One region of the Pseudoneobacillus rhizolycopersici genome, then DNA from elsewhere that is predicted to be linked to it. Evidence: predicted binding sites of a transcription regulator. Region 1 holds the regulator's gene; each other region holds the start of a gene.
What was found. Region 1 encodes Rex, which represses fermentation and respiration genes when NADH is low (regulators of the CRP and FNR family bind a similar motif). Its sites were predicted from a motif close to TTGTGAAATATTTCACAA; they were not measured.
Positions count from the first base shown of each region.

Region 2: the regulator Rex is predicted to act here: its motif matches at 2,245-2,262, upstream of ACX9YW_RS06795 (TIGR04190 family B12-binding domain/radical SAM domain protein).
Region 3: the regulator Rex is predicted to act here: its motif matches at 3,207-3,224, upstream of ACX9YW_RS07260 (YwiC-like family protein).

Region 1 covers NZ_JBTOOE010000029.1:35,969-40,864, reverse strand. The annotation lists gene ACX9YW_RS20625 (ABC-F family ATP-binding cassette domain-containing protein) at 1-1,881, opposite strand, end outside; gene moaC (cyclic pyranopterin monophosphate synthase MoaC) at 2,024-2,518, shown strand; gene ACX9YW_RS20615 (redox-sensing transcriptional repressor Rex) at 2,565-3,227, shown strand; gene ACX9YW_RS20610 (YdiK family protein) at 3,252-3,452, opposite strand; gene ACX9YW_RS20605 (CPBP family intramembrane glutamic endopeptidase) at 3,465-4,199, opposite strand; gene groES (co-chaperone GroES) at 4,494-4,778, shown strand; gene groL (chaperonin GroEL) at 4,816-4,896, shown strand, end outside.
Region 2 covers NZ_JBTOOE010000004.1:223,878-228,773, forward strand. The annotation lists gene ACX9YW_RS06785 (PRK06851 family protein) at 1-150, opposite strand, end outside; gene ACX9YW_RS06790 (glycoside hydrolase family 13 protein) at 263-1,918, opposite strand; gene ACX9YW_RS06795 (TIGR04190 family B12-binding domain/radical SAM domain protein) at 2,282-4,072, shown strand; gene ACX9YW_RS06800 (glutamine--tRNA ligase/YqeY domain fusion protein) at 4,249-4,896, shown strand, end outside.
Region 3 covers NZ_JBTOOE010000005.1:45,965-50,860, forward strand. The annotation lists gene ACX9YW_RS07240 (hypothetical protein) at 56-862, opposite strand; gene ACX9YW_RS07245 (hydrolase) at 1,003-1,728, opposite strand; gene ACX9YW_RS07250 (YjzD family protein) at 1,946-2,134, shown strand; gene ACX9YW_RS07255 (YjzC family protein) at 2,165-2,344, opposite strand; gene ACX9YW_RS07260 (YwiC-like family protein) at 2,434-3,150, opposite strand; gene mobB (molybdopterin-guanine dinucleotide biosynthesis protein B) at 3,300-3,839, opposite strand; gene ACX9YW_RS07270 (molybdopterin molybdotransferase MoeA) at 3,833-4,896, opposite strand, start outside.

The sequences.
Region 1 (4,896 bases):
ATCTAATTCTGCCTTTGCTTGTTCGTTCCTATGATTGATTTCTATCACTCTTTCATGATCCTGGAACACTTCGGGCTCACATAGCAGCGATTCAAATTGTTCGATATCCTCTTCAAGCTGGGTAATCCTAGCTTCTATTTCCTCGAGCTTCCGTTTCCGTTGTCGTTCCGCCCTTTTGACTTCCTTATCCTGCTGGTAAGATGTTTTTTCCACGACAGCGGTGCTCATTGGCTGGTCTTTTTGCTCAAGAGCCTTAAGTTCAATAGCCTCTGTTTTCTTTTCTAGATAATAATCATAGTCGCCTAAAAACTCTGTACAGCCATCGGAACTCAATTCCAATACCTTCGTTGCTATTCGGTTAATAAAATAGCGGTCGTGAGAAACAAAGAGAATCGTCCCTGGATAGTCAACTAAGGCATTCTCGAGCACTTCCTTACTATCTAAATCAAGGTGGTTAGTTGGCTCGTCGAGAATAAGGAAGTTGGACTTTTGCATCATCAATTTTGCCAAGGCAAGGCGGGCCTTTTCGCCACCGGATAATGTGGAAACAATCTTTAGAACATCCTCTCCTGAAAAAAGGAAATTTCCAAGGACAGTGCGTATATCCTTTTCAGGCATTGACGGATAGTCGTCCCATAGCTCATTAAGAACCCGTTTATTGGAAGTGAGCTCTGCTTGTTCCTGGTCGTAATAGCCGATTGTCACATTCGATCCTAAGCGGGTGCCGCCTGAAATCGGGGCGAGCTTTCCGATAATGGTCTTTAGTAACGTTGATTTTCCGATTCCATTAGGTCCGACGAGGGCGACACTTTCTCCACGAGTTAACCGGAATTTTAGGTTCCTTGAAATGGCCTCTTCGTGATAACCGACCGATAAATCTTCAAGGTGAAGCACCTCATTCCCACTTTGTCTTTCGATTTGGAAGCCAAACGATGCGGACTTTTCATCGCCAAGAGGTCGGTCCAAACGCTCGATTTTTTCTAGCTTTTTGCGGCGAGACTGGGCCCGTTTCGTAGTGGATGCACGGGCTAGATTTCGTTGGATAAAATCCTCCAGCTTGGCGATTTCCTCCTGCTGTTTTTCGAATATCTTTAAATCGCGTTCATAGTTTTCCGCTTTTTGATCCAAATAGGAAGAGTAATTTCCAAGAAACTTTTGAATTTGATTTCTCGACATTTCATAGACTTGAGTGACAACTTTATCTAAAAAATAACGGTCATGTGATACGATTAAAATGGCCCCATCATAGGTTTGTAAATACTGCTCGAGCCAAGAAAGGGTTTCGATATCTAAATGGTTGGTAGGCTCGTCCAATATTAAAATATCAGGCTTGGTTAATAGAAGCTTACCAAGGGCTAGCCGTGTTTTTTGACCACCGCTTAAAGTGGCAATTTTCGTTGTATAGTCGAAGGTGTGAAAATTAAGTCCGTGTAAAACGGAGCGAATGTCAGCTTCGTACTGATAACCACCTAAGTCCTTAAACGTTACCTGAAGATGATCATACTCCTTTAACACACGTTCATATTGATTAGAATCTTCCAAAATAGCAGGGCTAGACATTTTTTCTTCTAACTCTCTCAGTTCTTTTTCCATCCGTTGTAGGGATTCAAAGACAGTGAGCATCTCCTCCCAAATCGATAGCTTTGATTCAAGACCAGTGTTTTGAGCGAGGTAACCGATCGTTACTTCTTTCGGTTTAATAATATCGCCAGAATCATAGCTCATTTGTCCTGAGATAATTTTCAGTAAGGTTGATTTACCTGCGCCATTCCGGCCGACAAGGGCGATGCGGTCGCGCGTTTGAATCTCTAGCTTTATATTCGATAAAATCATATCTGCGCCAAAATATTTGGCTAGTTGATTGACCTGTAATAAAATCATTTGGTTCACCTCTGTTTTTCTATCTCAAGTGTATCTTAAACGCCTTTTATCGGCAATAATAGTAAATATGTGAAGATTCATACAAACAACTCAATACAGATACCAAAAAATAGTGTATGATATTTAGTGGGGAGGAGTCCGTATGTCAGATTTTACTCATTTTAATGAAGAGGGCAGAGCGAAGATGGTCGATGTCAGCGATAAGCCTGAAACAACAAGAACAGCAATCGCACGCTCAAGCATTCGCTTAAACCAAGAAATCTATGAAAAAATAACGAATCAGATGATGAAAAAAGGTGATGTACTGGCGGTTGCCCAAGTAGCGGCTGTAATGGCCGGAAAAAAAACCTGGGAAATCATTCCGATGTGCCACCCAATTCCTTTAACGGGAATTGATATCAGCTTTTCATGGGAACCACAGGATGATGTTTACATTTTACATATACAGGCTACCGTAAAAACAAAAGGGAATACCGGAGTGGAGATGGAAGCGTTAACAGCTGCATCTGTTTGTTCACTAACCGTTTATGATATGTGTAAGGCAGTTGATAAAGGTATGGTGATTGGTCCAACATACCTTGTAGAAAAAACCGGTGGAAAAAATGGTGATTTTAAAAGAATTGGCCATATAGAATAAAATAACAGCAGTAGAAAAATCATCAAGGTAGGGGATGGGATGGTTTATGAGTAATGAGATATTAAAAATACCGCAAGCAACGGCAAAACGACTGCCACTGTACTATCGATTTTTGAAAAATTTATATTCCTCGGGTAAACAGCGCGTTTCTTCAGCTGAGCTTAGTGAGGCAGTAAAAGTCGATTCAGCAACGATTCGCCGGGATTTTTCTTATTTTGGAGCTTTGGGGAAAAAGGGCTACGGTTATAATGTCAATTATTTATTAACATTTTTCCGGAAGACATTGGATCAGGATGAGCTTACAAAGGTTGCCTTAATCGGTGTTGGGAATTTAGGTACAGCTTTTTTACATTATAATTTCTTGAAAAACAATAACACCAAAATTGAAATGGCTTTTGATGTCGATGAGGGTAAAGTAGGCAAACCTATCGGTGAAATCCTCGTTCACAATATGAATGATTTAGAGGCAAAAATTGTCGAAGCCGGCATACAGGTAGCTATTTTAACCGTACCAGCACCTGTTGCTCAAAGTATTACAGATAGACTTGTACAAGCAAATGTCAAAGGGATATTAAATTTTACCCCTGCTCGTTTAAATGTACCAAGTTCGATTCGTGTGCACCATATTGACTTAGCTGTAGAGTTGCAATCGTTAATTTACTTTTTAAAACATTACTCAACCGATGAGACAGAGTTAGATGAAGAGTAGAAAAAATGAGTCCAGTGATTGGACTCATTTTTTCGTTGATGCTTTTATTTTAAAATGAATGGCAATCATTTTTAAACCGGCCCCTAAGTCAAAGGTAGCTAAAATGATTAACAGATAGGAGAAAAATCCCCAGCCTTCCTCTTTGACATTATTGATGGCAAAGTAGGTAAATAAAACTCCTAATAATAAATATAGAAAACCGGAAAAGATAGGTGTTTGTCTCATTTGAACCTCCAATTAGAACAACAGGCTGATAAAGCTTTGCGCTTTTTCAGCATCTTGAATCATTTTTTCAATTTCATCTTTATAAACCGACTGAAGCAGTACAACAGCCGTATTCATCATTACATGGGCAAATATGGGCACCCAAATCTTTTGTGTTCTCACATATAAAAACGCAAACGTGAATCCCATTGCTGAATATAGCAATATATGTTCAAGTTCCATATGGGCTAACGCAAAGATAACCGAACTGATTAAGGCCGATAAGAAAAAGTTTAACCTTTTATGAAGTGTCCCGAAAATAATTTTGCGAAAAATAATTTCTTCCAGAATTGGCCCAAGCACTGAACTGACAAAAATCATCGCAGGGAAGGCTTCAATAATTCGAATGATTTGTTTGGTGTTTTCTGAGCCCATTTCGATTCCAAGTATATTTTCGATACTGGCAGCGAATGTTTGAGCAAAAAAGGCCAAGAATATCCCGATAATCGCCCAAGGAAGTGCGTTGTTAGAAAAAAGTGGCGATCTTGCATGAAATAATTCACGCATTTCTTTTCGCAATAGGAATAAAACGATAACTGTAGCAAGGGAGAAACTAGCGACCAACCAATAATAAACCATTTCTCTTTCTGAAAAGGCAAGATTTGGTCCGAACATCATTTCGGCAATAGCATAAAAGGCACCCACTAAAGCACCCGATAATTGCATGGCTATATAAACTATCATAATCAACCAATATTCTCGTTTCAAACGCTCATACTCCTTTAACTACTTCTTACTTCATATTTTACTCTTAAAACAAGGTTAGTATCAAATAAAGCTACTTGATTTGCGGAATAAAAGAATAAGCGAATGATTATACTAATAGAGTTGTGGGTAAATCGCCAAATCTTGTCAAATTTAGTCGATATAAAATGGATAAAAATTTTATGCATGATACTTGCAAAATAAATCAAGATTCATTAATATAAAAATTGTGTTAGCACTCAATGTGCTCGAGTGCTAATAATAAAAACTACATAAAAATTGAGGAGGTTATTTTTCATGTTAAAGCCACTAGGAGATCGCATTGTCATCGAGCTTGTTGAAACTGAAGAAAAAACTGCAAGCGGTATCGTATTACCTGATTCTGCGAAAGAAAAGCCATCAGAAGCAAAGGTTATCGCAGTAGGTACAGGCCGCGTACTTGATAATGGTGAGCGCGTAGCGTTAGAGGTTTCTGTCGGTGACCGCATTATCTTCTCAAAATACGCTGGTACAGAAGTGAAGTACCAAGGTACTGAATATCTAATCATTCGTGAAAACGACATTCTTGCTATCGTAGGTTAATCTTTTATAAATCAAAAATTTCAGGGAGGTTTTACTAATGGCTAAAGAAATTAAATTTAGTGAAGATGCACGTCGCGCAATGCTTCGCGGAGTCGATGCGCTTGCAGATACAGTAAAA
Region 2 (4,896 bases), on a different contig from region 1:
GATTTTTTTCATTAATGATGATTTCCCAGTCCCCGGTCCACCTTTTAAAATAAACAGTCGCTCGAGCCCCTGTAAATTGGAATCATATAAATTATGGAAGCCTCGTGCCGTATTTCCACCCGCATAATAATTTCGAATCTTGCCTGCCACTATCTACACTCCCCTTCGCCCTATATTTACTCACCAATTAGGTTATGCAGCTTGAGGAGAGTAGGTGAATGCCTAGTTTTTCCAAAAAAAACTAGCAGCAAGCCGCTGCTAGTTATGTCAACCGATAAACTCTTGTTTCATAAGGACGGAACTGAAGAACATCGCTCTCGTCCGCAACAGGATAATTATTCAAAAGAAGCGCATCAAGCCCTAACTCGCCAACCGCAAACTCCGCCACCGACTTTGATAAATTCGCCAATACCAGTACCTTATCGCCTTCGCCGGTTCGTGTGTACGCATAAATTTGCTGATGATCGGCATCGATTAGGTCATACACCCCATAGGTGAACACCACTGGGTTATTCTTCTTAAGAAGAATCATTTTCTTATAAAAAGACAGGACAGAATCCGCTTCCTCCGATTGTTTCGCCACATTAATCTTCATGTAGTTCGGGTTTACCTTCATCCACGGGGTACTCGTTGTAAAACCAGCCTGCTCCTCCGCCGACCACTGCATCGGCGTCCGGCTGTTATCACGTGCAGAGGCCCAAATGATTTCCATAATCTCCTCATGGGAGACACCCGCTTCCCGCTTCAAACGATACATATTTTTAATCGCGACATCGTCGTAATCGTCTATCGAAGGGAACTGCACATTGGTCATCCCGATTTCTTGGCCTTGGTAAATAAATGGTGTCCCTTGCATTAAGAAGTACATCGCTGCAAGCGAAGTCGCACTTTCATACCAAAACTCGTCATCATTGCCCCATGTCGAAACGACCCGTGGCTTGTCATGGTTTTCGATGAACAGCGCGTTCCAGCCGTCCTTCTCAAGCCCTTTTTGCCATTTCGTCAGCACCCGTTTCAAACCAAGAACGTCTAATTCCTTCTTTTTCTCAGCGTTCCAAAGATCAAGATGCTCGAATTGGAACACCATGTCCATTTTACCTTCCGCTTCGCCAACCCAGCGATGGGCCTCCTCAGTTTTCACGCCATTCGCTTCGCCGACGGTCATCACATCATAGTTGCCATACGTTTTGTCCTTCATTTCTTGTAAAAAGGGATGGATGCCCTCCTGATTCATATGCATATCGAAGGAGGAAACATACTGCACATTGTCCGGATTCGGCATATCCGGCAGACCAGGACGTTTTTTAATATGACTAATCGCATCGATTCGGAAGCCATCGATCCCTTTATCGAGCCACCAATTCATCATCGCATAAACCGCCTCGCGAACATCTGGGTTTTCCCAGTTTAAGTCAGGCTGCTTAACGGAGAACAAGTGCATATAATACTGGTCTGTCCCGGCATCATATTCCCAAGCGGAGCCGCCGAAAATGCTTTCCCAGTTATTTGGCTCGGCACCATTTTTACCATCACGCCAAATATACCAATCTCGTTTCGCTGAATCCTTAGAAGAACGTGATTCCACAAACCACTGATGTTCATCGCTCGTGTGGTTCGGCACAAGGTCAATAATCAGCTTCATGCCACGGCTATGGACTTCCTGTAAAAGCTGGTCAAAATCAGCCATTGTTCCGAATTCTTCCATAATATCCTGGTAATCCGAAATATCGTACCCGTTATCGTCATTCGGTGATTTATACATGGGACAAATCCAAATAACATCAATCCCTAAATCCTTTATATAATCGAGACGTTGGATGATTCCCTGAAGATCACCAATCCCATCGCCATTCGAATCCTGGAAACTGCGCGGATAAATCTGATACCCAACGGCTTCCTTCCACCAAATTTTTGTCATATTTTATTACCTCATTTTTTTGTTAGTAGTTTTCGTTGTGCAATCGATTGCACATACATGTCTATCTGTAGTTTACCGTCTATTATGCGGTTTTTCAATGATAGTTTACTTTTTGGTAGGTTGGAACGATTTATTTCTATCCTAATTACCATTCTCACTATGAAAATACGAATCCAGTATTACCCAAATCGACACAATTAACCGTATTTTTCTATGATACGATTATTTTATAAATATGGCTGTGTTAAAGCAGACTGTTGATTTCCGCTCCAATCAACAGGTGCTAAATCAGCAATGACCTTTAACACAGCCTAATATAGATATAATTGTGAATTTATTCACAAAAAGGGAAAGGTGATTAAGATGAAATACGATTTAGTGCTTCTCCATGCGCCAAGTGTTTATGATTTCCGGAAAAATTCCATTCTCGCCGGGCCGATTAGCGATGTTGTCCCATCTTCACCTGTATTTGAAATGTATCCAATTGGGTTAACAAGCATTGCCGATTATCTCGAACGCTATGGTTTAAGGGTGAAAATTATCAACATTGCTAACCGGATGCTTTTAGACGAAAACTTTAATGTCGAGAAAAAACTTAGCAAAATTAAGACGTGGGCATTTGGAATTGATTTGCATTGGCTGCCACACGCCCATGGCAGTATTGAACTTGCGAAGATCGTAAAAAAATGGCATCCTGACATACCGATGATTTTTGGCGGGTTGTCCGCGTCCTATTACCACAAGGATTTAATGGAATATCCATTTATTGATTTTGTCGTTCGCGGTGATTCAACCGAGAAATTGATGCTGATGCTAATGAACGAAATCGAGGCGAAAACGGGGCATTATGAGGGGATCCCAAACTTAACCTGGAGAAGCGGCAATATCATTAAAGTCAACCCGCTTTCCTACGTCCCGAGCCATCTTGATGAGTTTGATGTACCTGGCTATCGCTACACGATTCGCTCTGTGTTTAAATATAAAAACTTCCTTGACCCCCTTCCCTATAAGGACTGGCTGCAGTATCCGAATACGGCGATTTTAACGGCACGGGGTTGTACGCAAAAATGCTTAATTTGCGGCGGGTCAAAAGAGGCCTATTCGCAAAACTGCGGCCGCACCGGTCTTGCCTTACGTTCACCGGCCAAGCTCATTGAGGATATTGTGTTCATTTCCAGATTCAGTCGAGCACCGATTTTTATCCTCCACGACATTCGCCAGGGCGGCAAAGAATATGTGAATGAATTTTTTGATCGATTAAAAAAATTACCGCTGAAAAATGAGCTTGTCTTTGAACTTTTCCAATATGCCGATGAGGAATTTTTTCAGAAAATCAATGAATCTGTTCCAAAATATAGCTTAGAGCTGACACTGGAGACCCATGATGAGAACATTCGTCGTCACAACGGAAAATTCCATTGCACCAATTCAAAAGTGATTGAAACGCTTCAGTATGCCCTCAAGCATGGCTGTTCCAAAATCGATTTATTCTTTATGACTGGAATTCCTGATCAAACAAAACAAAGCGCCTTAGAAAATATTGACTTTATCGAGGACATTCATAATGCTTGCGGTCAGGATCGTCGATTAGCTTATTTTGTCGCACCGCTTGCGCCATTCCTCGACCCAGCAAGTGCTGCCTTTGAAAATCCTGAGAAATTTGGTTATAAAAAACTGTGCCACACGCTCGAGGATCATCGTAAGGCGATCACGCAGCCTTCTTGGAAGCATATGTTAAGCTATGAAACCACGTCGATGTCGCGGGACGATATCGTTGATGCTACCTATGAATCTGCTAAAAAATTGAATGATTTTAAGTTGAAATATCGGCTTATTGATGATAAGGCGCATCGGGATATTCAGTCCAAAATTGAACGCTCACAGGCTTATATTGCCCGAATCGATGAGCTATTGGCCGTTGCGCCAGTTCTTAGGATTGATGATTTAGCTAAGTTGAAGAGTGAGTTTGATGCCCTCAATGAATATAGTATTTGCGGCAAAAATGAGCTAAAGTGGGAAGTCCAGAAGCATTATGCGAACTTCTTCTCGTTGGCGACAGTTGGTTTGGAGCTGTTGTTTGAGGAATATGTTATGAAAGTGAAAAAGCAGCTCTACCCGCAAGCACGAAAACAAGTTAAGTTAGAGGATGCCTAACAAAATAAATATTCCATACCAAGCGGCGGGGGCTGTGCCCCCACCGCTTTAGCGCTTTAAAGGATGTGGGGACTGTCCCCACATCCTTTAAAGCGCTAAAGTGAGGTTGGAAAATTGATTAAAATTATGTTATATATACTGTTAGCGATAGAGTTTAACGAGAGAGGTTGAGGAAGTTGGAAAACACTCCTGCAAATTTTATTCGAAATATTGTTATTGATGATTTAAAGACAGGGAAACGCGAAAAAGTTATCACGCGCTTTCCACCGGAGCCGAACGGATATTTACATATTGGCCATGCCAAGTCGATCGTGATTAACTTTGATTTAGCTGATGAATTTGGCGGCAAAACGAACCTGCGTTTTGACGATACCAACCCATTAAAGGAAGACACCGAATTTGTCCAATCCATCAAAGAAGATGTGAAATGGCTTGGCTACGATTGGGACGGGCTCTTCTTCGCCTCTGATTACTTTGAAGAGATGTACAATCGTGCCGTTCTCCTTATTAAAAAAGGACTCGCTTATGTGGATGATCTTACAGTTGACGAAATCCGCGAGTACCGTGGGACGTTAACGGAACCAGGGAAAAACAGCCCGTACCGCGATCGTTCCATCGATGAGAACTTAAGTTTATTCGAGCAAATGCGCAATGGTGAATTCCAAAACGGCGAGAAGGTGCTACGCGCCAAAATCGACATGTCATCACCGAATATCAACATGCGTGACCCTGTCATCTACCGAATTGCCCATGCCACTCACCATAACACTGGCGATAAATGGTGTATCTACCCGATGTATGCCTTCGCTCATCCACTAGAGGAT
Region 3 (4,896 bases), on a different contig from region 1:
TAATTTTATCAATGTTAACATTTCCTTGCAAGAAATAATAATCAAAAAAAATAAGCTACCGTAGCAGCCTTTTCAGATGGACCTTTTGTTTATTTAATCCATCCTCAATCTTAATACTCTCGTTTATCGAGATTAATTTTATCCTCTCGTCTATCTTTGGTTTATTTTGCTCTGGAATATTGGAAATAAACCTTTCTAGATTTAAATATCGTGCACATGCATACCACTGATTTGGTTTAGTGCTCTGTATGATGTATTGTGAATTCTCATGATCATTCATGATTTTCGCCATTTCTTTTGTTAAATCGTGAATATAGATAGCATCTACGGTTAGTTCTCTTTCGTCCAATTCTATTTCCATTTTAGTTTCATTGGCTTGTAAATATTTTTGAAAAAGAAAGGCAGATGGTTGCCATGGACCAAAAACGGTAGGTAAATAAATAATTTGAAACCGCACATGATTCTGCTCTAAGTCGGTGAAATGCTTATTTAATGACTCAGGCATTCTATTCACAAATACTATTGGAAGCAGGAAAACGATATGTTTCTTAGCTAAATGATGATTTCGATTATTTAAAGCTGTATATTGTTCAAATAAACTAATCGGATTAACTTTTTTCGAATAATATAAATCATAATACGAGACAATCATACTTGTTTCAATTTCCTCAACAAAGTCATCTAACCGTTTTTCTGTAAAATTGGCATTTCTTCCAATTAATAAACGTTTTTCTTCTAAATGTTCTTCAATACAATCTTCACTCCAACGATAGCCCTGTACCTCAATACCCGCCTCTAAAAACTCCTGACAAAGATTAAATCCTAAAAAATGATAAATTCCGAAAATAACTACCTTGTCCATAGAGTATTACCCCCAAAACAATTTGTAAAAGCACCTTTATTTTTTTGGGAATTAAAAGGTGCTTTACACGGTTTTTAAGACTCATTGTATCCTATGCTTGGAGTAAGATAATTATTTGTTAGATATAAAAACAAATAACATTAAAGCTCTTTCTCATTTTCTTTAAAGAAGGAATGAATAATTTTACCTAACCGCTGTTTTTTCTCAGGCACTAGAAAACTAAATTGAATCTGTACATTTTGCTGCTCCCATTGTTGGAAAACCTGTTTAGAATACTCCATTTGCCGATAGGACCTTCGGTCGGATAACACATGAATGATCTTAATCGGAATTTTCAAATTTGGTTCAGGTAGCTCATTTTGATTTTCGATATTTTCTAAATCGTTATTATAGGCTAACGCTATTTCACGCAATATTTTTTTGTAAAAGAATTTTTGCTCTTTTTCAAGTTCAAGCTGAATTTTCAATGAGAAAATGGGATTAATAAAAACGATAGACCTAATCTGATCATTTAATGATTTCATTAAGTCTAAGGCGATTAGGGCACCCATCCCTTCTGCAATGATATGAATTTTAGTATTTAATATTTCCGATCTCATAATGTGGTGATACAATCTTTCCGCCAACATTGTCGACTTTTTGTTTCCCCAATGCCTACCATAAAGATTAGAGTAGAAAATGGTATATCCATTTTGTTTTAATTGGTTTAATAAGAGCTGTTTCCCTTCATTTTGTGTCCAAAAGCTTTTATGTTCATCAACAAAATGTCGTTCATCTCCGATAATTAGGATACCAAAACCGTTTGGTATTTCGGAGTAATGAACCATGTTCCATTCCGTATCCAGTTTAAAGTTTCGGTATTCCATAAAAAAACTCCTTTACCCATGGCACTTTTATTTAGAAAAATACCTTGTCATATTCCTTCTAAATATTGTATGTTACTTCACATATTTGGCAAGGGAAAATGCCTATTTTTAGATGAAGTTTTCAATGCTAAAAATATCTCTAATAAAATTTCATTTCACATTTAGTTGGCTTATGATAATATATGATAGGAGATAGTAATAGGTAGAGGTGAGAAATATGCGTTATTTTTGGACTTTATTTTGGACATTTTTACTAGTGCAAATGATGAACTATGTTGTTACCTCCATGACTGGTACTACATATGATTTCATGACTGGAAACATTTTAGCAGTTATCGTTACGGTTCTAATCTTTATCGTTTCTACGGTTATTCCAAACGATCCAGTTGAACAACATCACCATTAAAAAAGACCATCAACAGATGGTCTTTTTTAATTACGGTTTTCTTTTATAGGTCCAGTGCCGTTTATCATTTGAAGTTTCCGGGAACGGATCTCCAGCTTTTAATTTTATTTGTTTTGGATTCACAACATTATCTCCAGTATCGCCAATTTCGACATAAATTCCATTATTTGGTGCTTTATGCCCTGATTTAAAAACATGGCTTTGGCCCATTTTCCTTCCCTCCATATCCTATAATCAATAGTAGTATTGCCTATTTCAACAAGATAACAATGGGAATTTGCACCATGTAGAATGCCTCATTAAACGAAACGAATGAGTAACGGAATGAAGAACAGGATTGAATTTGCAATTTCATAAACACCAACCTGTTTAGCCGAAAGTGGTTTTCCATAGAAGGCAATCGCTCTGACTAGGCTTGGTAAAAAGGCAAAAGCTATTAACCCTTCACCTAAAATGATCCATCCAATCGGAATCATCAAATGGAATGCCCATGATACCCATTTAAATGGAATATTCTTTTTTTCACGAATCATTGTTTTTACATAAAAGGTACAACCAAGAAAAAACAAAATACTAGTCATAAAAACAAGGATCAATTCATTTGTCAATTGTTCCGTCACAAGAAAACCACTCCCGATTCCTGCTATCGAAAAAGCGATGACAGCACTAACATCATTTCCAAATGCACGGTCCTGATTGTAATGGGAATAATATGCATTAATCATAAAAAATGGGAGCATCAATAGCCCAAAATACATTAATTTTGGTTGTGACAATAGTGGAATCAATAAAAATAACAGGGCTGGAACTAAGTAAATAAAAGTCCATTTTAAATAAAATGGAATCTTTTTTCGTTTAACCAACAATAGCATTGGGTAGGTTGCTAAGTATAATAACAGCCATCCTATGAAAAATGGGATATGTTGCCATAAAAATTTAGTTGCAGCTACTCCAAGCCAAAATGGGATAATTAACATCGCCCATGCACCATGTTGCTTTGGTAAAAATAACTTCATGAGAATCACTCCTCTTGATTGCTTATTTTTACTATATAAGAATGAGTAACCTCAAAAAGTGAAACTTATCACATTTCATCAAAGAAAGGAGGCATTTTTGCCCCCTTTTCACAAATTATTAATTTTTGGGTTTAGTATTGTGATTATGACTAATTTACAGACTTTCCTAATAGAGCTCTGATAAAATGAAATGTCCAAATCAGATGCTCATTGTTATCCAACATAAAATAGGGGACTAACGTATTTTGATTCATTTTCGCTATTAATGATCGGTCCCTTAAAAAGATGGCCATTATATTACTTAATTGATTTAATTTTTCTAAATCGGATGGATTTCTGACAATAAAGATTTTTGGGTGGCTTTCGTTTTTGTGGCCCTCGATTAAAATAATGTCCAGTTTGAATGGAACTAAAAGTTTAATCTGCTCCTCCAATGTCCATTGTGGTTGTTCCGCTTGAATAAGAACCCGTCCTTCTCCTTCTACAAGAGACACAGCAGCCCCTTTATGACAGTATGTCGCTGAATCCTTTTCTTCGTAAATATCTGGTTTTCCACCGTGCCCATGATGCTTAATTACCCCTGCCCGAATGTTTTCTATTGAAAGCATTTCTAAAAGTTGTTTAATAAAAGTTGTTTTTCCACTATTTTGAAATCCAACAACTTGAAGAATAAGCGGATGCTTTACCAAGGCCATTCACTTCCAACATGATCCTCTAATAACAGCACGTCCACCGTTGTTCCGTTCATAAACCCTCTCGTTCCACCAGGTAAAATCATTAATGAGTTAGCTCCTGCCAAGCTCATGACTATATTGGATTTGTCAAGACCACTCGGCACTACCTTTAATTGCCCATTTTCGACATATACCTGACTTCTGACAAATCGAACAAAAGGATTGGCTTTCGGGAAATCCGCTTCTAGAACGGCCTTCTCCTTTTTTAAATGAGGTCTATCAGCAAAAAGCATTTTTCGAATGATTGGTCTTGCAAATAGTTCGAATCCAACATAACAAGCTGATGGATTTCCTGACAAACCAAATAAGAGCTTTCCGTCAAGATGTGCTACCGTTGTGACACTTCCTGGGCGCATGCCGACTTTATTAAAAAGGACCTCAGCACCGAGTTTTTCATATATCGCTGGGATATAATCATAATCTCCCACTGAAACCCCACCAGTTGTTATTAATATATCTACTTTTGAAAGCGATTCTTTTATGGCTTGAAAACATTCATTAAAATCGTCAACCAGTTTACCGAAATAAACGACTTCCCCTCCCACACGTTTAATTTGCGCTGAAATCATGTGGGAATTGCTATTTCGAATTTTCCCTGGGACCAAATCATCTTCAACCTCTAAAAGCTCTGTTCCAGTTGCAAATAAACCGACTTTCGGCTGTTTAGCAACAGGCACATCCTTATATCCGAAGGTAGCCAAAACGGCTTGGACACCAGGATTAATAAACGCACCCTTGCTCACAAGAATTTCACCTTTTTTAGCATCTTCACCAATAAAAGAAACATTATCGCCCTTTTTAAAAGGACGTTTTATCGTCATAAAGGTTTGACTCCCTTCAATAAAATCCTTTGTCAATTCTAGCATAACTACCGTATCTGCTTCCTTTGGCATCATTGCTCCAGTCATAATTCTTACGGCTTCGTATTCGCCAAGTGTTTTATTGGAAACCATCCCAGCACCAATTTCGTCTATTACTCGAAATTTAACTGGATTCTCTTGGGAGGCATTTG